Stappia indica: one gene and its partner. The protein of the gene in region 2 interacts with the protein of the main gene of each other region in a pairwise test. Links are inferred from orthologs where the notes say so. Each region holds a gene or a part of one and is shown on either strand. Other genes may lie near its edges.

Evidence for each region.
Region 1: the proteins of GH266_RS04515 (region 2) and GH266_RS15515 interact in binary tests that used the Escherichia coli proteins (3 or more experiments, as listed by UniProt). The link is inferred for Stappia indica from one-to-one orthologs.

The regions. Positions count from the first base shown.
Region 1 is NZ_CP046908.1:3,293,710-3,304,255, reverse strand. Bases 48-3,056 are described here. They hold GH266_RS15515 (primosomal protein N'), read right to left. Parts: upstream 2,661-3,056; coding sequence 435-2,660; downstream 48-434. Other genes in these bases: fsa (fructose-6-phosphate aldolase), read left to right, coding at 2,851-3,056; GH266_RS15520 (F0F1 ATP synthase subunit delta), read right to left, coding at 48-177. Also shown: more of GH266_RS15520, read right to left, coding at 1-47; more of fsa, read left to right, coding at 3,057-3,504; GH266_RS15505 (tyrosine recombinase XerC), read left to right, coding at 3,594-4,553; GH266_RS15500 (hypothetical protein), read left to right, coding at 4,638-5,051; GH266_RS15495 (hypothetical protein), read left to right, coding at 5,211-5,420; lpdA (dihydrolipoyl dehydrogenase), read right to left, coding at 5,546-6,955; GH266_RS15485 (SDR family oxidoreductase), read right to left, coding at 7,010-7,780; GH266_RS15480 (LysE family translocator), read right to left, coding at 7,813-8,424; GH266_RS15475 (HXXEE domain-containing protein), read right to left, coding at 8,436-9,002; odhB (2-oxoglutarate dehydrogenase complex dihydrolipoyllysine-residue succinyltransferase), read right to left, coding at 9,150-10,546.
Region 2 is NZ_CP046908.1:966,291-976,624, reverse strand. Bases 3,411-6,207 are described here. They hold GH266_RS04515 (single-stranded DNA-binding protein), read left to right. Parts: upstream 3,411-4,415; coding sequence 4,416-5,000; downstream 5,001-6,207. Other genes in these bases: lhpI (bifunctional Delta(1)-pyrroline-2-carboxylate/Delta(1)-piperideine-2-carboxylate reductase), read left to right, coding at 5,276-6,207; uvrA (excinuclease ABC subunit UvrA), read right to left, coding at 3,411-3,658. Outside these bases: more of uvrA, read right to left, coding at 698-3,410; more of lhpI, read left to right, coding at 6,208-6,262; GH266_RS04505 (YeiH family protein), read left to right, coding at 6,805-7,782; GH266_RS04500 (LysR family transcriptional regulator), read left to right, coding at 7,802-8,695; GH266_RS04495 (NAD(P)/FAD-dependent oxidoreductase), read left to right, coding at 8,780-9,880; GH266_RS04490 (FAD-dependent oxidoreductase), read right to left, coding at 9,870-10,334. UniProt on the Escherichia coli protein: Plays an important role in DNA replication, recombination and repair. Binds to ssDNA and to an array of partner proteins to recruit them to their sites of action during DNA metabolism. Acts as a sliding platform that migrates on DNA via reptation.

The DNA of each region.
Region 1 (10,546 bases), 2.3 Mb from region 2 along the record:
GGAAAACACCGGGCTTTCCACGAGGCGGCGCAGGTCTGCGCTGTCCTGGAGCAGCTTGTCGAACGCTTCCAGCGCCTTCTCGACGTCCGCCACGGAGCCCTGCTCCTCTGACAAGTCGAGCAGTGCCGTCGCGTAACGGTGCGCCACACCTGAAATGAGAGATACGTTGTCGGTCACAGGGTCCGTGCTCTCTTAGGCAGGTTTGAGCCGATGCTCCCAGCTGGGCTGATCGCAAGGCTTTGGAAAATCTGAACTTTCTTTGGCGCCGGAGTGCGCTTGGTCGCATCTGCCCCGGAAAGCCGCGCTTCGATTAGCACAGGCTTCAAGGCGGGGCAACATCGCCACGGGGTCCAAATGCCGCAATTCGGCCCGAAAAAGGTCGAAGCGGGCCTGATCGGCCCGCAATCGTCCCCCGGCCGGGCTCTTTACCCTGCTCAGAAGAAGCTCTGGGGATCGATGTCCACCTGCAGGCGGACGCCCCCCGAGGGCTTCGGCAGACGGGCGATCCACGACCGCATGAGGGCCTGCAGGTCGACACTGCGCGGCGCCATCGCCAGCAGGCGGAACCGGTAGCGGCCGCGCACCAGCGCCAGCGCCGCCTCTGCCGGGCCGAGAACCGTGAGGCCGGGGCTCGCCGGCGACAGCCGCGCCACCTGCCGGGCGTAGTCTTGGGCCCTCGCCCTGTCGGGCGCCGAGACGATGAGCGCGGCGAGGCGGCCGAACGGCGGCAGGCCGGCGGCCTTGCGCGCGGCGATTTCCGCCTCGTAGAAGGCGGTGCTGTCTCCCGATGCCAGAGCCCGGATGACCGGGTGTTCCGGCGCGTAGGTCTGCAGCAGGCCGCGCCCGCCGCCGCCGATGCGCCCGGCGCGGCCCGTCACCTGCGCCAGCAGCTGGAAGGTCCGCTCCGCCGCCCGCGGGTCGCCATTGGCAAGGCCGAGATCGGCATCGACCACCCCGACGAGGCGCATCAGCGGAAAGTTGTGCCCCTTGGCGACGAGCTGCGTGCCGACGACGATATCGGCACCGCCCTCCTCGATGATGCGCATTTCCCGGCGCAGGCGATCCGGTCCACCTTGCAGGTCCGACGAAAGGACCAGCACCCGCGACTGAGGAAACAGGTCGGCCGCCTCTTCCGCGATCCGCTCGACGCCGGGGCCGCAGGCGACCAGCGACTGAGTGTCGCCGCAGGCCGGGCAATGGTCGGGGCTCGGCTCCTCGTGGCCGCAATGGTGGCAGGACAGCCGGCCGCGGAAACGGTGCTCGACCAGCCACGTGGAGCAGTTGGGGCACTGGAAGCGATGGCCGCAGGAGCGGCACAGGGTCAGCGGCGCATAGCCGCGCCGGTTGAGGAAGAGCAGCGCCTGTCCGCCGCCTGCGAGTGTCTCGCCGATCGCATGGCGAAGCGTGGGCGCCAGCCACTGCCCGCGCTCCGGACCGTCCTGGCGCATGTCGATGATCGAGATTTCCGGCATCGGTGCGCCGGTGGCACGCTCGGGCAGTTCCAGCCGGACATAGCGGCCCTGGTCGGCATTGACCCGGCTTTCCACCGACGGAGTGGCGGAGGCGAGGACCACGGGAAAACGCGAGATGTGACCGCGCACGACCGCCATGTCGCGGGCGTTGTAGGGCACCCGGTCGTCCTGCTTGTAGGCCCCGTCATGCTCCTCGTCGACCACTACAAGACCGAGCTCGCGGAACGGCAGGAACAGCGCCGAACGGGCGCCCACCACCACACGCACATCGCCGCTGGCGACCCCGCGCCAGACCCGCGCACGCTGGCGGGTCGCGATCTCCGAGTGCCACTCGGCCGGAAGCACCGCGAACCGGCGCTCGAACCGCTGCAGGAAGGCGCTGGTGAGGGCGATTTCTGGGATCAGGACCAGCGCCTGCCGCCCCTGCCGCAGCGCCTCGGCCACCGCCTCGAAATAGACTTCCGTCTTGCCCGATCCGGTCACGCCGTCGATGAGGAAGGTGCGGAACCCCTGCCCCACGGCAGCGACCAGTTCTTTCGAGGCACGTGCCTGCGCGGGCGTCAGCCGGGGCGGCGACCAGTCCGGATCGGGCCGCGGCAGCGGCGGAACGGCCGGCAGCTCGACGCTTTCCAGCGCACCATGGGCGAGCAGCCCGTCGACCACGGAGGAGCTGACGCCGGCCGCATGGGCAAGACCGCTGCGGGTGAAGCCGGTGCCGTCCTGAAGGACCTCCAGCACCCGCTGGCGCGCCGGGGTCATGCGCTCGGGCCGCGTGCCGGAGGACGACAGGCGGACACCGGCGAGCGGCGGCTCGCCCTCCAGAGCCTCTTCCGAGCGCAGGACCATGCGCAGCACCATGCCGGGTGCGGCGAGCGTCCAGTTCGCCACCCAGTCGACCAGGGCGCGCAGCTCGTCGTCGAGCGGCGGGGCATCCTCGTAGACATGCAGGATGTTCTTGAGGCGGGACGGAGCCACATTGCCGGCGGCGGAACCGCCTTCCGATTCCAGCGACCACACGGCGCCCACCACCTCGCGCGGGCCGAGCGGCACGCGGACGATGGATCCGGGCTCTACGCTCATCCCTGCCGGCACGCGGTAGCTGTAGGCCATGCCGATGGCGACCGGCAGCAGAACCCTGGCGACCGTCGCCGGTCGCACCTCGCCGGTATTGCCAAACAGATCGCTCACCCGCGTCCTCGTTCCTGCTCGGTTGCTGCCAGTTGCCCAAGATCGGCGCCCGCATGCCGGCCGGCTGCGGGCGAATCGGGGCTGTCGCCACGCGCCATCCTAAGGTATGCAGTCAGGCCCGGGCGAGGCAGATGCCCCGCCGACCCGAAACTCCGCAAAAGTCCGTTTCCGATAAGGAGCCAGAGCCGCCATGAAGTTCTTCGTCGACACCGCAGACACCGGGGAGATCCGGGATCTCGCCGCGACCGGCCTGCTCGATGGCGTCACCACCAATCCGTCGCTGATCCTCAAGTCCGGACGCCCGATGAAGGACGTCATTGCAGAGATTTGCGACATCGTCGAGGGCCCCGTCTCCGCCGAGGTCACCGCGACCGAGGCCGATGCGATGATCGCCGAGGGCCGTGCGCTGGCCGAGATCGCCGACAACATCGCGGTGAAGCTGCCGCTGACGCTCGACGGCCTGAAGGCCTGCCGCACCCTGACCGATGCCGGCCACATGGTGAACGTCACCCTGTGCTTTTCGTCCAACCAGGCGCTGCTCGCCGCCAAGGCCGGCGCGACCTTCGTCTCGCCGTTCATCGGCCGGCTGGACGACATCAACATCGACGGCATGGACCTGATCCGCGAGATGCGGATCATCTACGACAATTACGGCTTCGAGACCGAGATCCTGGCCGCCTCGATCCGCACCGCCAATCATGTGCGCGAATGCGCGCTGGTCGGCGCGGATGTCGCGACCGTTCCGCCGTCCGTGCTCAAGGGCCTGGTCAAGCACCCGCTGACCGACAAGGGCCTCGAGCAGTTCCTGGCCGACTGGGCCAAGACCGGACAGAGCATCCTCTGATATTCTGCCCTGATCTTTGTGTCTGAGGACCGGCCGGCACCCCGGCCGGTCCGCTCGATCTGCCCGCAGGCATGATAAGATAGCGGCCCATGAGCGCCCCTGATTCCCTGCTGGTGTCGGCACGAGCCGACGTGAATGCCGCCGTCGGAGACTGGCTCGACCATCTCGGTTCGGAGCGGCGGCTCGCCGACCGGACGCTGGTCGCCTACGAGCGCGACGTTCGCCAGTTCCTGCGCTTCCTCACAAACCACCTTGCCGAGCCGCCGGGGCTGGACGCCCTGAAAGAGCTGCGTCCGGCCGATTTTCGCGGCTTTCTCGCCTCGCGCCGGCAGACGGGGGCGGAAAGCCGGACGCTGGCGCGCGGCCTTGCCGGCATCCGCTCCTTCCTGCGCTATCTCGAAACGCGCGGCGAGGTGAATGCCGCCGCCAGCGCCGCGATCCGCCCGCCGCGGCAGAAGCGCTCGCTGCCCAAGCCCGTTTCGGCCGGCGATGCGATGACGCTGGTCGGGGCGGATGCGGCCGACGATGCGGAGCCCTGGGTCGCGGCGCGCAATGCCGCCGTGCTGACCCTGCTCTATGGCTGCGGATTGCGCATTTCCGAGGCGCTGTCGCTGACCGGCCGAACGGCACCGCGCCGCGGCACCAGGAGCCTGCGGGTCGTCGGCAAGGGCGGACGTGAGCGCGTGGTGCCTGTTCTGCCGATCGTCTGCGATGCCGTGGAAGATTACCTGCGCCTGTGCCCCTACGTGCCGCAGCCGGAAGGCCCGCTGTTTCTCGGCGTGCGCGGCGGACCGCTCGGACCGCGAATCGTCCAGCTGGCGATGGCGAAGCTGCGCCGCGCGCTCGGCCTGCCCGAAAGCGCGACGCCCCACGCGCTGCGCCACTCCTTCGCAACGCATCTGCTGGCCGGCGGCGGCGACCTGAGAACCATCCAGGAGCTGCTCGGCCACGCCAGCCTGTCGACCACGCAGATCTACACGGAAGTCGATGCGGCGCGGCTGCTGGACGCCTACGACCGCGCCCATCCGCGCAGCCGCAAGCCCGCGTGAACCCTTTGCCGCACGCCGTTTGCCGCGACGCATTGCAGCATCGAATTTCCTTGCGGCAGCGCCCACCGCGGACAAGAATCCGGCATGTGGAGCCTTCTGATTCCCTTCGTCGTCACCCTGACGGTGATTCTCACCGCTCCCATTGCCGTCGCGGCCGAAAATCGCTGCCGCATTCCCGAGGCGGGGCGCTGGTACAATCCTCGCGCGGCAACGCAGCAGGTTCGTATCATCGAGATCGAAAGCCATTGCAGCGGCGGACGCATCGTCTCCCGGATGCGTGTTTTCACACGCTGTGCGCCGCGAGACTGCAAGTGGGGCTGGACCGACGCCATCCGCCTGACCAACGGTCGGCTGCTCGCACGATTTCCCGGCCTTTTCGGCGCCCGTGAGGTGGAGATCATCCCGATGAACCACCGCATCGAGGCCTTGGTGAAAATCCAGTCGCATACGGCCGGCGTGCAGGACGGCTTCCACGCAGCGATCCTCGAGCGCGACTAACCTCAATCAGTTTCAACGCGGCGGAACTGGTCGCGTTGCCTGTTTCGCACTAGACTTTCCGTAGCGTCTCCCTTGCGGCAGTCGACATCAGCCCTACAAAGCCCGCCAGAGGGGACCGAGGCGTGTCGTCCCGACATGCCGCCAGCAAGGGAGAGTAGAATGCGCATTCTCGCAGGACTGACGGGGGTTGCCGCCCTCATCGCCTTCTCCGCCACGCCGGCCATGGCCGAGTGCAACTGGTCCAAGATGTCGCAGACGACGCCGACGACGACGACCGCCGAGGCTCCGCAGAGCTCCACCGCGACCAGCGGCACTCTGGTCGTTGCCGGCAACACGACCACGCAGACCGCAACCCAGACCGCGGAATAACCAGCCGCGCGTCAGCGGCACGGTTTGCCGCTCCCCCGCGATCACGCAAAAGGCCCGCACCGGCAACCGGCGCGGGCCTTTTGTCATCTTCCGCTCCGGCGTGAGCGCGCCAGGCCAGGTACTCGTCAGGCGTGGATCGGCTTGGCGAAGGCGGCCATCGCAGCCTCCTTCACGGCCTCGCTCATCGTCGGGTGAGCATGGCAGGTGCGCGCCAGATCCTCGGCCGAGCCGCCGAACTCCATCAGGACGGCAGCCTCGTGGATCATCTCGCCGGCGCCGTGGCCGATGATGTGAACGCCGAGGACCTTGTCGGTCTCCGCATCGGCGAGAACCTTGACGAAGCCTTCCGTGTGGTTGGTCGCCTTGGCGCGGCCATTGGCGATGAAGGCGAACTTGCCGACCTTGTAGGACACGCCCTCGGCTTTCAGCGCCTCTTCGGTCTTGCCGACATCGGCGACCTCGGGGCTGGTATAGACGACGCCCGGAATGACGCCGTAGTTCACATGGCCGGCCTGGCCCGCGAGCATTTCGGCAAGGGCAACGCCCTCGTCCTCGGCCTTGTGGGCCAGCATCGGGCCGGCGATCACGTCGCCGATGGCATAGATGCCCGGCACGTTGGTCTGGTAGTGGCCGTCGGTCTTGACCCGGCCGCGCTCGTCGAGCGCAACGCCGACCTCTTCGAGGCCGAGGCCCGAGGTGTAGGGTCGGCGGCCGATGGCCACGAGCACCACATCGGCCTCGAGCGTCTTGGCAGCCGCCTCGCCGCCGCCGGCCGGCTCGACCGTGACGACGAGCTGCTTGCCCGTCTTCTCCACGGCCGTGACCTTGGAGGACAAGTGGAACTCGACGCCCTGCTTCTTGAGGATGCGCTGGAAGTTGCGGGAAATGTCCGCATCCATCGGCCCGAGGATCTTGTCCATGAACTCGACGACCGTGACCTCGGCGCCGAGACGGCGCCAGACGGAGCCGAGCTCCAGGCCGATCACGCCGGCACCGACGACAACCAGCTTGCCCGGGACCTTGTCGAGCTCCAGCGCGCCGGTGGAGGAGACGATCTGCTTCTCGTCGATCTCGACGCCGGGCAGCGGGGCCACGTCGGAGCCGGTGGCGATGACGATGGACTTCGCCTCGATCTCCTGCTTCGAGCCGTCCTCGGCGGTCACCTCGACGCGGCCGGCCGCAAGGATGCGGCCCGTGCCGTGGAACGGCGTCACCTTGTTCTTCTTGAACAGGAATTCGATGCCGCTGACATTGCCGTCGATGGTCTTCTGCTTGTGGCCCATCATCGCCTTGAGATCGAGCTTCGGCTTGCCGACCTTGATGCCGAAGTCCTCGAAATGCTCGGCCGCCTCCTCGAACAGCTCGGACGTGTGCAGCATCGCCTTGGAGGGGATGCAGCCGATGTTCAGGCAGGTGCCGCCATGGGTGGCGCGCTTCTCGACAACGGCCACCTTGAGGCCGAGCTGGGCCGCCTTGATGGCGCAGACATAGCCGCCGGGGCCGGTGCCGATGACGACGAGATCAAACTGTGACATAGCATTCGCCTCTTGTTTCATTCGTTCGGGCGGACGTGCCGCCATGTTCCAGTGTCAGGGCAGGATCGAGCGCCCGCCGGACACGTCGAGAATTGCGCCGGTCGTGTAGCTGGCGGCGTCGGACAAGAGCCAGGCAATCGCCTCGGCACATTCCTCGGCCCGCCCGGCGCGCAGCATCGGCAGCTCGGCCGCCACCCGCCGCGCCCGGTCGGGATCGCCTCCCGACGCGTGAATTTCCGTATCGATGATGCCGGGACGTATGGCATTGACCCGCACGCCCTCGGCCGCGACTTCCTTGGCAAGACCGACGGTGAACGTGTCGACCGCCCCCTTGGCCGCGGCATAGTCGATGTACTGCGCCGGCGAGCCGATCTTGGCCGAGGCCGACGACACGTTGACGATGGCCCCGCCCTGGCCGCCGTGGGCCGTCGACATGCGGCGCACGGCCTCGCGGGCGCACAGGATCGTGCCGAGAACGTTGATGTCGAAGATCCGCCGCAGCCGCTCGACGGACATGTCCGTCAGCCGTGCGGCAACGTCGACCACGCCGGCATTGTTCACAAGGCCGGTCAGGCGGCCGATCCGGTCGGCCTCGGCAAAGGTCCGCAGGCAATCGTCTTCGCTCGCGACATCCGCCTGCAGCGCCACCGCACGGCCGCCCCCGGCCTCGATCTGCGAGACGACCTCCCCTGCACGCTCCGGGCTCGACACATAGGTCACAAGGACCGTCGTGTCCGGCTGCGCGAGGCGCAGCGCCGCCGCCGCGCCGATGCCGCGGCTGCCGCCTGTCACGATCACGACGTTTTCGGTCCGGGGTTCGGTCATGGTTTCTCCGTTGAGGACGACTGCGGCACGGATCAACGATCGGCGAGGGCGAGCCTGGCGCCGAAGCCGGCGAAGGCGAGCGCGACCGTTCGGCTCATCCAGGTCATGACCTGCCGGCTGCGCAGGATGCGAGCGCCGAGCGCAGCGGCAAAGACGCCGTAGCCGATGAACACGACCAGCGTCAGGCCCATGAACACGCTGCCCATGGACAGGATCTGCAGGGATACGGCTCCCTCGCCCGGCACGATGAACTGCGGCAGGAAGGCAAGGAAGAACAGCGACAGCTTCGGGTTCAGCACGTTGATCAGGAACCCGGTCCGGGCCACCGCAACGAGATCGGCGGGCGCCGACTGCCGGTCGAAGGCCAGCGGTCCGGCCTCGCGGAAGGCCTGCCAGGCCAGATAGAAGAGATAGGCGGCGCCGGCATATTTCAGCACCTGGAAGGCCAGTGCGCTCGCATGCAGCAGCGCGGCAAGGCCGAAGGTTGCCGCAATCAGCGCCGGCAAAATGCCGAGCGTGCAGCCGAAGGCCGCGACGATGCCGGGAACCCGCCCGCGCGCCAGGCCGGTCGCCACCGTGTAGACCACGCCGGTTCCGGGAACGAGAACGACGACGAGAGCGGTGAGCAGGAAGTCCAGTCCCATGGAAATCTCCCTCAACTGGCTGCGAGGCGGCGCCGGACAGTGGCGACGATGGCGCCATGCAGCGCCAGAACGACAACAAGGGACACGGCGTGATGGACAGCCCCCGCAGTCGCAGCGATCTGCGCGAAAGCCCATATCCCGAGCGGCAGGAACAGCAGGACCGCAGTCCACAGGCCGGGGTTGCTCCTGCGCAGGGCCACCCCCTGGACGACATGCAGCACGGCGTTGACGAGCAGCAGGTAGACGCCGATGAGCCCCCAGCCGCTGGCGATGCCCCGCATGAGCCAGATCGCCAGCACCATCACACCCCACACACCGGCGACGTTGACGATGAAGACGGTCGGCACGCTCAGCACCTCGCGGCCCTTGCCGATCACCTCGTTGACGAAGGCGCGAAACCGGTCGCCGTCATGCTCTTCGAGCTGGTGCAGCATGTAGACGGGAAGTGCGAGAAACACGAGGCGCTCGCCCAATGTCCAGCCGGCCGTCAGCAAGGGAGCGAGGGCCAGCAGCACCACGCCCGACAGCGCGCCGCCATAGACCCAGTTTTCCTGCAACCGCCGGATCGTGCCGCTCATCCTCCGCCTCCGCTGGACCTCGCCGCGCCCCCGCCCCGGCCTCGGGACGCAAAGGACCGGCTCGCCGAAACGCCGCCTGCGGCCGGTGCCGCGACGGCGGAGAAACCGGTGCCAGGCAGACATCCGCCCGGCACCGCATTCCTGACGTCAGAGGTCGAGGACGAGACGCTGAATGTCCTCGAGGCTCTCCTTGACGCGGACGAGGAAGGTCACCGCTTCCTTGCCGTCGACAATCCGGTGATCGTAGGACAGGGCCAGATACATCATCGGCCGCGCCACGATCTGACCGTTCACGACCATCGGCCGCTCCTGGATCTTGTGCATGCCGAGAATGCCCGACTGCGGTGCATTGAGGATCGGCGAGGACATCAGCGAGCCGTAGACGCCGCCGTTGGAGATGGTGAAGGTACCGCCCTGCATCTCGTCCATGCCGAGCTTGCCGTCACGCGCCTTGCGGCCGAGTTCGGCGATCTTCTTCTCGATCTCGGCGATCGACATCTGGTCGGCATCGCGCACGACCGGAACCACCAGACCCTTGTCGGTGCCGACGGCGACGCCGACATGGCAGTAGTTCTTGTAGATGATGTCGGTGCCGTCGATCTCGGCATTGACCGCCGGGATCTCCTTCAGCGCATGGCAGACCGCCTTGGTGAAGAAGCCCATGAAGCCCAGCTTCACGCCGTGCTTCTTCTCGAACAGGTCCTTGTAGCTGGAGCGCAGCTCCATCACCGGCCCCATGTCCACCTCGTTGTAGGTGGTCAGCATGGCGGCGGTGTTCTGCGCATCCTTCAGACGGCGGGCGATGGTCTGGCGCAGCTTGGTCATGCGCACCCGCTCCTCGCGAGACGCATCCTCGGCACCGGACGGCGCACGGGCGGCGACCGGGGCTGCAGAGGCGGAAGACTGCTGCGTCATGCCGGTGGCGACGGCGGCGATAACGTCGCCCTTCAACACCTGGCCACGCTTTCCGGAGCCGGCGACCTGGTCGGCGGCAACGCCCTTCTCCGCCATCATCTTGGCAGCAGAGGGCGCCGGCGGCATGTCGGTGCCGGCCGCTGCGGCCGGGGCCGGCGTCTCGGCAGCAGGCGCCTTGGCCGGGGCGGCAGCACCCGCGCCAACGGCGATCTTCAGCAGCAACTGGCCGGGAGTGACCGTGTCGCCGGTCTTGGCGGAAATCTCCACCACGGTGCCGGACACCGGCGCCGGGATCTCCTGGGCGGCCTTGTCGGTCTCCAGCTCGACGAGCACGTCGTCGGCCTTGACCTGGTCGCCGACCTTGACGAACCACTCGCCGACATCGGCTTCCGTGACGCTCTCGCCGGCCGACGGCACCACCACGTCGACGGTCTCGGCCGAAGAGGAGGCGGCGGCGGCAGGAGCGGACTTGGCGCTCTCCGCCTTCGGCGCGGAGGCCTTGGCGGGCGAGGCAGCAGCCGCGCCGGCGCCTTCGGAGATCTGTCCCAGCAGGGCGCCGACCTCGACGGTGTCGCCTTCCTTGACCAGGATGTCGGTCAGCGTACCGGAGGCCGGGGCCGGAACCTCGA
Region 2 (10,334 bases):
AATGGATCCCGGCTCTCCGGCTTCGCCTGCGGCCGGGATGACGTCCGAGGGTGAGGCAGGGCCGGGATGACGCCCCGTGGGTGGCGCACGGCCTCGCATCCTCTCGGCCGTCACCCCGGCCAAGCGTAAGCGCGCGCCGGGGCCTATTGGTTGCCAGAGCGGCGGTTAGGCGCGCAGGCCTTTCCACGCTCCCTATCGCCATCCCCCAACAAGAAGAGATGAGGGGGAGATGTCGGCGCAGCCGACGAAAGGGTGAGCAGCGCCTGCGGCCGGACAGTATCCCCGTTTCGCCCGCCATCCCGCGCGCAGTCCTTTCCCCGCGTCTTCCCGGACGGCGCGCAAGCGCCGAGCCGGGACCGGCGAGCCGAGGGCGTCGGTGGCTGGGCTCGGCAAGGGTCGCAGCGCCGTGCCTCCCCGGTTCGCGGCTACGCCTGCGGTCGGAATGATGGGGTGGACGGCCCTTCTCCACGGCATCGAATGTGCCAAAACGGGGTCGTTGCAAGAACGCCACCAACAAGAGGGCCGTCCACCATGAACATTAGCAAATTGGTCTGGCTCTGGCCAAGAACATCTTTCCGCTTCACGGCGTCGACGCGGTCGGTCAGGTGGTCGTGCGGCGGCTGTGGCGGCGTGCACAGGTAACCGGCTTCTCTGCTACCCGCACGTCCGCCGTCCTCGCCCGCCAGGGGCCAAGCGTCTACTCCGCCGCGTTCATGCCGCGGGCCGGGCGGCGCTCCAGCACCTCGCGCAGGAAGCGGCCGGTATGGCTCGCCTGCGCCTCGACGATGTCCTCCGGCGTGCCGGCCGCGACGATGGTGCCGCCGCCATCGCCGCCTTCCGGGCCGAGGTCGATCACCCAGTCGGCCGTCTTGATGACCTCCAGATTGTGCTCGATGACCAGCACCGTGTTGCCCTGCTCGACCAGTTCGTGCAGCACTTCCAGCAGCTTGGCGACGTCGTGGAAATGCAGGCCGGTCGTCGGCTCGTCGAGGATGTAGAGCGTGCGGCCGGTGGCTCGCTTCGACAGTTCCTTGGCCAGCTTGACGCGCTGCGCCTCGCCGCCGGACAGGGTCGTCGCCTGCTGGCCGACCTTGATATAGCCGAGGCCGACGCGGGCCAGCGTCTCCAGCTTGTCGCGCACCGCCGGCACGGCGGCGAAGAAGCGCGCGCCTTCCTCCACCGTCATGTCGAGCACGTCGGCGATGGACTTGCCCTTGAACTCCACCTCCAGCGTCTCGCGGTTGTAGCGCTTGCCCTTGCAGACGTCGCAGGTGACGTAGACGTCGGGCAGGAAGTGCATCTCGATCTTGATGACGCCGTCGCCCTGGCAGGCCTCGCAGCGTCCGCCCTTGACGTTGAAGGAAAAGCGCCCCGGCTGGTAGCCGCGCGTCTTGGCCTCGGGGAGGCCGGCGAACCATTCGCGGATCGGCGTGAAGGCGCCGGTATAGGTCGCCGGGTTCGAGCGCGGCGTGCGGCCGATCGGCGACTGGTCGATGTCGATCACCTTGTCGAGCTGCTCCAGCCCGTCGATATGGTCGTGCGGGGCCGGGGTCTCGCGCGCGCCGTTCAGCCGCCGCGCCGCCGCCTTGTACAGCGTGTCGATCAGGAAGGTCGACTTGCCGCCGCCGGAGACGCCGGTGATGCAGGTGAAGGTACCGAGCGGAATGTCCGCCGAGACGTTCTTCAGGTTGTTGCCGCGCGCCCCCGCCACATGGATGCGGCGGTGCTTCTTCGGCTTGCGCCGCTCGGCCGGCATCGGGATCGCCATGGCGCCGGACAGGTACTGGCCGGTCAGCGACTTCGGGTTGGCCAGGATCTCCGCCGGTGTGCCCTCGGCCACCACCTCGCCGCCATGGATGCCGGCGCCCGGGCCGATATCCACCACATGGTCGGCGGTGAGAACGGCATCCTCGTCGTGCTCGACCACGATCACCGTGTTGCCGAGGTCGCGCAGGTGCTTCAGCGTGTCGAGCAGGCGCGCGTTGTCGCGCTGGTGCAGGCCGATGGACGGCTCGTCGAGCACGTAGAGCACGCCGGTCAGCCCCGAGCCGATCTGCGAGGCGAGCCGGATGCGCTGGCTCTCGCCGCCCGACAGGGTGCCGGAATTGCGCGACAGCGCCAGATAGTCGAGGCCGACATCGTTGAGGAATTTCAGCCGCTCGCGGATCTCCTTGAGGATGCGCAGGGCGATCTCCGACTGCTTGTCGGTCAGCTTTTCGGGCAACTCCGCGAACCAGGCGGCGGCATCGCGGATGGAGAGCTGCGAGATCTCGCCGATATGGCGGGTGGCGATCTTCACCGACAGCGCCTCGGGCTTCAGCCGGTAGCCGTTGCAGGCCGGGCAGGGGCGGTCGGACTGGTAGCGCGACAGCTCCTCGCGCACCCAGTCGCTGTCGGTCTCGCGCCAGCGCCGCTCGATATTGCCGACGACACCCTCGAAGGTCTTGGCGGTGCGGTAGCTGCGCACGCCGTCGTCATAGACGAACTCGATCTTTTCCTTGCCAGAGCCGTTGAGGATCGTCTCGCGCACCGCCTCCGGCAGATCGGCCCAGGGGGTGGCCATCGAGGCGCCGAAATGGCGGCAGATGGCGTCCAGCGTCTGGGCGTAATAGGGCGAGGTCGAGCCGGTCTTGGCCCAGGGCAGCACCGCGCCTTCGCGCAGGGTGAGCGTGTGGTCGGGCACCACCAGCTCCGGCTCGAAGGCGAGCGTGGTGCCGAGCCCGTCGCAGGTCGGGCAGGCGCCGAACGGGTTGTTGAAGGAGAACAGCCGCGGCTCGATCTCGGAGATCGTGAAGCCGGAGACCGGGCAGGCGAACTTTTCCGAGAACACCATGCGCTCATGGGTCTCGTTGCGGTTCTGCAGCACGGCGCCGTCGGCGGGGGCCGGCAGCGCCTTGTCGGCGAATTCGGCGATGGCGATGCCGTCGGCCAGCGACAGTGCCGTCTCCAGCGAATCCGCCAGCCGGCCGCCCATGTCCGGACGCACGACGATGCGGTCGACGACCACGTCGATGTCGTGCTTCAGCTTCTTGTCGAGGGCGGGCGCCTCGGCGATCTCGTGGAACGTGCCGTCGATCTTGACGCGCTGGAAGCCCTTCTTCATCAACTCGGCGAGTTCCTTGCGGTACTCGCCCTTGCGCCCGCGCACGATCGGGGCCAGCAGGTAGAGCCGGGTGCCTTCCTCCAGCGCCAGCACCCGGTCGACCATCTGGCTGACCGTCTGGCTTTCGATCGGCAGGCCGGTCGCCGGCGAGTAGGGCACGCCGATGCGCGCGAACAAGAGGCGCAGGTAGTCGTAGATTTCCGTCACCGTGCCGACGGTCGAGCGCGGGTTGCGCGAGGTCGTCTTCTGCTCGATCGAGATGGCCGGCGACAGGCCGTCGATCTGGTCGACGTCCGGCTTCTGCATCATCTCCAGGAACTGCCGGGCATAGGCCGACAGGCTCTCGACATAGCGGCGCTGGCCCTCGGCATAGATCGTGTCGAAGGCGAGCGACGACTTGCCGGAGCCGGACAGGCCGGTCATCACGATCAGCGCGTCGCGCGGCAGGTCGATGTCGATATTCTTGAGATTGTGCTCGCGCGCGCCGCGAACGCTGATCACGCGCCGGTCGGCGGCGGAAGCGGGCGGCGTGGAGGTCGAACGCGGCTTGGACATGCGTGCGGTTCCTGGATGACGGCCTTGCGGCGTCTGGAAGGGCTGCCAGCCCCCGCGCGGGAGGGCGCGGGCCGGCGGCAGCTTAAGTGAAACGGCCCGGCCCAGGCCGGGAATGACAAGCGCCCCGGCGGTCCGGGGGTGAAGCGTGGCCGGCACGGCCGGGAGTGCCGTGCGGAGCGGGCGACAGCACCGCCCTTCTACGACATGCACCGGCATCCGTCGATTCCGCCAGGGCGATTCCCAAGGGTCCGAACGGCTCCGCATCCGGCGCCGGTGGGGCAGGTCGTTTTCCGAAAGATCTCTACGCAGGCGATCCCGAATCCGATTGCGTGAACATATCAGGAACATATACTGTCGCGCAAGATTGACCGCATGTGGTGCGGGCGGGCGGGTCGGGCAAGGGGCGTCCTGCTCCACGCGCCTGCGTCATGTGCCCGCGTCATGTGCCCGCGTCTTGGTCCCGCGTCTGGCGCCTTTGCGACAAAGCGTGTGGAAAAGCGGGCTGCGTGCGCGCAAAAAGCGGGCCGGGACCGCAGTTCGCGGGTCGCGGGCCTTTCGCCGGGCTCCTGCCCGGGGCTAAGGTCCACGGGATGAACACCGGCCTCCCGTTCGCTCCATGCGGCGCGCGCGGGCGTGCCGCATGCAATGAAGGGATCCCGCCGCTGCTGTCGGCGGGCCGCCTCACATCGACGAGCCTGGCCGGACAGCGGCCGGCTCAGGGACAGGCCGGCAACGTCCGGCAGGCAAGGAGACGACAATGTCGGGAAGCGTCAACAAGGTGATCCTGGTGGGCAATCTGGGAGCCGATCCGGAGGTCCGCCGGATGCAGGACGGGCGCCCGGTGGTCAACTTGCGCATCGCCACCTCGGAGACCTGGCGGGACCGCAGCTCGGGCGAGCGCAAGGAGCGCACCGAGTGGCACCGCGTGGTGATCTTCAACGAAGGCCTGGCCAAGGTCGCCGAAAACTATCTGCGCAAGGGCTCCAAGGTCTATATCGAGGGCCAGCTGCAGACCCGCAAGTGGCAGGACCAGTCCGGCCAGGAGCGCTATTCCACGGAAGTCGTGCTGCAGGGCTTCAACTCGACGCTGACCATGCTCGACGGTCGCGGCGAGGGCGGCGGTGGCGGTGGCGGCGGCGGCCGCTCTGTCGAAGGCGGCGGTTCTGGCGGCGGCTATGAGGGCGGCTCCGGCGGCGGCTACGGTGGCGGTTCGGGCGGCGGCTATGGCGGCGGTTCGGGCGGTGGGTATGGCGGCGGCTCGGGCGGCTCCGGCGGCGGGTCCGGTGGTTCTGGCGGCGGCTTCGGCGGCGGCTCGGACATGGACGACGAGATCCCGTTCTGAGCAAGCCTTGATCCGGGCCGCATTCGGCCCGCATCCGGCGAGACCTGACATGTGCCGCCCCGGCCTGTTTCGGGGCGGCTTTTTTCGCTTCGCCCGGCGCGCCGGCCTTGTCGGCGGCGTGCGTCACGGGTCTCCCGCGTCGACCTCCCGCTCTGGGCTGCCCCGTTGCGGCGATCCTGCCTTGGCGCCGCCGGGTTTGGCGTGCAACCATGCTGGCCCAGCCGGCGGACGTTCCCGTCCGCCCGTATCCTTCCCGGTCCCTCACGGAGGCTCCCATGCTGCATCTCGATCCGGATGCCACCCGCGCCGCTCTCGAATGGCGGCCGCTGATCGAGGCGCTGCGGACGATGTTCCGCGACGGCTGCGAAAGCCCGGTGCGCCATCACCATGATTTCCAGGTGCCGGGCGAGGCGGACGGCACGCTGCTCCTGATGCCGGCCTGGGTGCCGGGGCGCTATCTCGGCACCAAGCTGGCGACGGTGGTGCCGGGCAACGGCGCGCGCGGCCTGCCGGCGGTGATGGCCAGCTACCTGCTCAACGATGCCCGCACCGGCGAGATGGTGGCGATGATCGACGGCGGCGAACTCACCGCCCGGCGCACGGCGGCGGCCTCCGCGCTCGCCGCCGACTATCTGGCGCGCCAGGACGCCCGCCATCTGCTGGTGGTCGGCACCGGCCGCCTGTCGCGCAACCTTGCCGCCGCCCACGCCTCGGTGCGGCCGCTGTCGCGGGTCGCGGTCTGGGGCCGCGATCCGGAAAAGGCGCGAGCGGTTGCCGAAGAGATCGCCGGGGAGCTCGACATTCTCGCCCAGCCGGCGGACAACCTGGAGGAGGCCGTGCGCGATGCCGACATCGTCAGCTGCGCCACCTTGTCCGAGGCGCCGCTGGTCCAGGGCGCCTGGCTGAAGCCGGGCAGCCATCTCGATCTCGTTGGCGCGTTCAAGCCGACCATGCGCGAGAGCGACGACGAAGCCGTCTCGCGGGCCCGGGTCTTCGTCGACACCCGCGAGGGCGCAACGAAGGAGGCGGGCGACATCGTCCAGGCGCTGACCTCCGGCGCGCTCGCCGAGGACGGCATCGAGGCCGACCTGTTCGATCTCACCCGTGGCACCCATGCGGTCCTGCGCCAGGCCGACGACATCACCCTGTTCAAGTCGGTCGGCGCGGCGCTGGAGGATCTTGCCGCCGCGATCCTCGCCTTCGAGACCGCCTCGGCCAGGACCGGCCAGTCCACCTCGTCGCGCATCCTGCCGGTGATGTGACGGCGCGGCAGGGCAGGGGCTCCGCCTTGCTCCTGCCGAAGGTGCCAATGGTTCCCGGCTCTCCGGCTTCGCCTGCGGCCGGGAGGGCGTCCTGAGAAAGAGGCACGGCCTCGCATCCCCTCGTCCGTCACCCCGGCCGCGCGCAAGCGCAGAGCCGGGGCCTATTGGCTGCCAGAGCAGCGGTCAGGGCGCGCAGTCCCTTCCGCGCTCCCTCTCGCCACCTCCTCGCCTTGCCCGGGAAGACGCCTGCACAGGCTGGCGCAAGTCCCGGCCGGCGGGGACAAGTCCGCCCGGACGCGGCGGGCGATGCGGGGATAACTCCGCCTGACAGGACCGCCAACCGAGGGCGGTGGGGTCATTTGCTCCGGACCTGATCCGATCAATCGATTTTCTCGATCATAATCACGAAAACAATCAGTTTGTGCGAATGAAACTTCGCTGCCATCCTGCGTCGAAATTGCAGGAGGCAAGGCATGAGTTTCGCCGGAATCTCGAATATTGAGACGAAATTTGCAAAATCTGTCGCAAATTTCGGTCTCGTTTTGCCCGGCGTCCTGCTGTGCGTCCTGCTTGCGCTCGCCGGCAAGGGCCTGCGGCTTGTCCCCGGTCTCGACCTGCTCGGGCCGATGGCGCTGGCGATGGCGCTCGGGCTGGTTATCCGCGCGGCGATGCCGCTGCCGGAGGGCGTCGTTCCGGGCGTGCGCCTGTCCGCGGTGACGCTGCTGCGCGCCGCCGTCGTTCTGCTCGGCCTGCAGCTGACGCTGGCCGATCTCCTGTCGCTCGGGCTCGGCGGACTGGCCGTCACCGCGACCGCGCTCGTCGCCACCTTCGCGCTGACCCTGTGGGCCGGCCGGCTGCTCGGCGTTGCGCCGGACCTTGCCCGGCTGATCGCCGCCGGCACCTCGATCTGCGGCGCCTCGGCCGTTGCCGCCACCCGCTCGGCGACGGGCGCGGGAGCGGGCGACACGGCCTATGCGGTCGCCTGCGTCACCCTGTTCGGCACGCTCGCCATGGTCTTGATGCCTTTGGTGCCGCCGCTCGCCGGGCTGGATGCGGCCGGCTACGGCCTCTTCGTCGGTGCCTCGGTGCACGAGGTGGCGCAGGTGGCGGGCGCCGGCTTCCGACACTCGGCGGAAGCCGGCGAGGCAGCGATGGTCGCCAAGCTCTCGCGCGTCCTGCTGCTGGCGCCGATGGTGCTGCTTCTTGCCGCCTGGTGCCGGCGCGGCCGGGCGAAGGACGGAGCGGGCGAGGGCGTTGCCGCCCGCCTTCCCGTGCCGTGGTTCGTCTTCGGCTTCCTCGCCATGGTGCTGGTTGCCAGCAGCCTGGAACTGCCCGAGGCGGCCCGCACGGGTGCGGGCGAGGCGACCACCTTCCTGATGACCATGGCGCTTGCCGGCCTCGGTCTGTCCACGGATCTGGGCGAAATCCGCGCCCGCGGCATCCGCCCCTTGCTGCTTGCCGCCATCGCCGCCCTGTTCATCGCCGCGATCTCCCTGCTAATGGTGACCGTCTGGATGTGACCATTTCGGGCAGGGCGCGATGACGCTGGAACAGTTGCGGATCTTCGTGGCGGCGGCCGAGCGCGAGCACGTCACCCGCGCGGCCGAGGCGCTCAATCTCACCCAGTCGACGATCAGCGCAGCCATCGCCGCGCTGGAGGCGCGCCACGACGTGCGCCTGTTCGACCGGGTCGGCCGCAACATCCGACTGACCGAGGCGGGCCGGGTGTTCCTCGGCGAGGCGCGCGCCGTGCTTGCCCGGGCCGAGGCGGCCGGCGAGGTGCTGGCCGATCTTGCCGGCCTCAGGCGCGGCAGCGTCCGCCTTGCCGCCAGCCAGACGGTCGGAAACTACTGGCTGCCGGCCCGGCTGAAGGCGTTTCGCGAAGTCCATCCCCATCTCGGTGTCGCGCTTTCCATCGGCAACAGCGAGCAGGTCGCCGCCTGGACCCGCGAGGGCGAGGCCGATCTCGGCCTGGTCGAGGGGCCGGTGGCCGATCCGGGCCTGTCGCCGGCGGAGGTGGGCCACGACCGCATGGTGCTGGTGCTGCCGCGCGACCATCCCGTCGCCCGGCGCGGTATCGTCAATGCCGATGCCTTGAAGGCGCTGACCTTCGTTGCCCGCGAGGCCGGCTCCGGCACAGGCCTGATGCTGGAGCGGCTGGCGAAAAGCTTCGGCCTTGCGCCCGCCGACCTGCGGATCTCGATGGAGCTCCCCTCCAACGAGGCGCTGCGCAGCGCCGTCGAGGCCGGGGCGGGCGCTGCCGTCCTGTCCTCGCTGGTGGCGGAAGGGGCGGTGCGCTCGGGCCAGCTTTCGGCGCTGGAGCTCAGCCTGCCGCCGCGCCCCTTCTTCGTGCTGCGCCACCGCGCCCGGCACCTCTCCCCGGCCGCGCGCGCCTTCCTTCAAGCGCTGGAAGTGCCTGCCGACGCGACGTGAGGGCAAGCCTTTCCCGGCGCCCCTTTCCCGGAATTGTTCATGCGTGCCAGTATCATGGCCGAATCTTGCCCAAGGAGCTGCGCCATGCCCATCACCTGCGATTGCCTGATCATCGGCGGCGGCATTGCCGGCATCGGCCTTGCCGCGCATCTGGGCGCGGAGCGCTCCACCGTGGTGCTGGAGATGGAAGACGCGCCCGGCCGCCACGCCACGGGCCGCTCGGCGGCGATCTTCATCCGCAACTACGGCAATGCCACCTTGCGGGCGCTGAACGGCGCCTCGGTCGAGGTTCTGGCCGGCGGCGGCGGCTTTGCCGAGACCGGGTTCCTCAGCCCGCGCGGCGAGCTGGTCGTCGCCAGGCCGGACGAGATGGAGCGCTTCGCCGCCTATCTGGATGGCGCCGACGGGCTGGAGGAGATCCCGGTCGCCGAGGCGCGGCGGCTCTTCCCGATCCTCTCGCAGGACCATGTGGCCGCCGCCCATGAGGCGGGCGCGGCCGATATCGACGTCGACCGGCTGTTGCAGGCCTTTCTGCGCGCCGCCCGTCATGCCGGCAGCCGGCTCGCCACCTCCGCGCGCGTCTCGTCGATTTCCCGCAAGGGCGACGTCTGGCGGGTCGAGGCGGGCAGCGAAACCTACGAGGCGCCGGTGCTGGTGAATGCGGCCGGCGCCTGGGCCGACACCGTCGCCGGTCTTGCTGGCCTGTCGCCTCTCGGCATCCAGCCCTACCGGCGCTCGGCGGCGATCCTGCCGGCCCCGGAGGGCATGGACGTTTCATCCTGGCCGGCGGTGGTCAGCGCCTCGGAGGCCTGGTACGCCAAGCCGGAGGCCGGCAAGCTCTTGGTCTCGCCGGCCGACGAGGATCCGCTGGAGCCGCAGGATGCCTGGCCGGACGACATGGTTCTGGCCGAAGGGCTCGACCGGTTCGAGAAGGCGACGACCGTCTCGGTGACGCGCGTCGAGCGCAGCTGGGCGGGCCTCAGATCCTTCGCGCCCGACCGCACGCCGGTCGTCGGCTTTTCGGACCCGGCGGAGGGCTTCCTCTGGCTCGCCGGGCAGGGCGGCTACGGCATCCAGACCTCGCCGGCCCTGTCGCGGCTGGCGGCGGACCTCATTCTTGGCCGCACGCCCGCGCTCGCCCCGGCGGTCGTCGCCGCGCTCGATCCCGGCCGCTTCAGCTCCTGAGGCTAGCCGCTGAATGTCCGGCAACGCGGCCGAAGGCGATGGCGGTCAGCAGCCCATTGCCGGACAGATACCCGGAAATGTCCGGTCCCGATACGCCGCAGGCGGCCCCTCCGGCGGCGAAGAGGTTGGCGAACGGCGTCCCGTCCTCGGCCAGCACCCTTGCGCTCCCGTCGATGCCGAGCCCGCCTTGGGTGTGGAACAGCGCGCCGGTCACCTTCACCGCAAAGAACGGCGCCTGCAGTGCCGGACGGCCGGTGAAATCGCGCCCGAACGGGTCGGCCTTGCGGCCCGCCGCAAACTCCGCGACCGTCTCCAGCGTCTCGCGCAGCGCGCTCTCGGCAAGGCCGGTGACAGCCGCAAGGGCGGCGATGTCGCCCGCCTCGCGGATCGCGCCGGCCGCCATCGCATCGCGATAGTCCGGAAAGCCTTGCGCGAAGGCGTGGAGCCGCGCGTC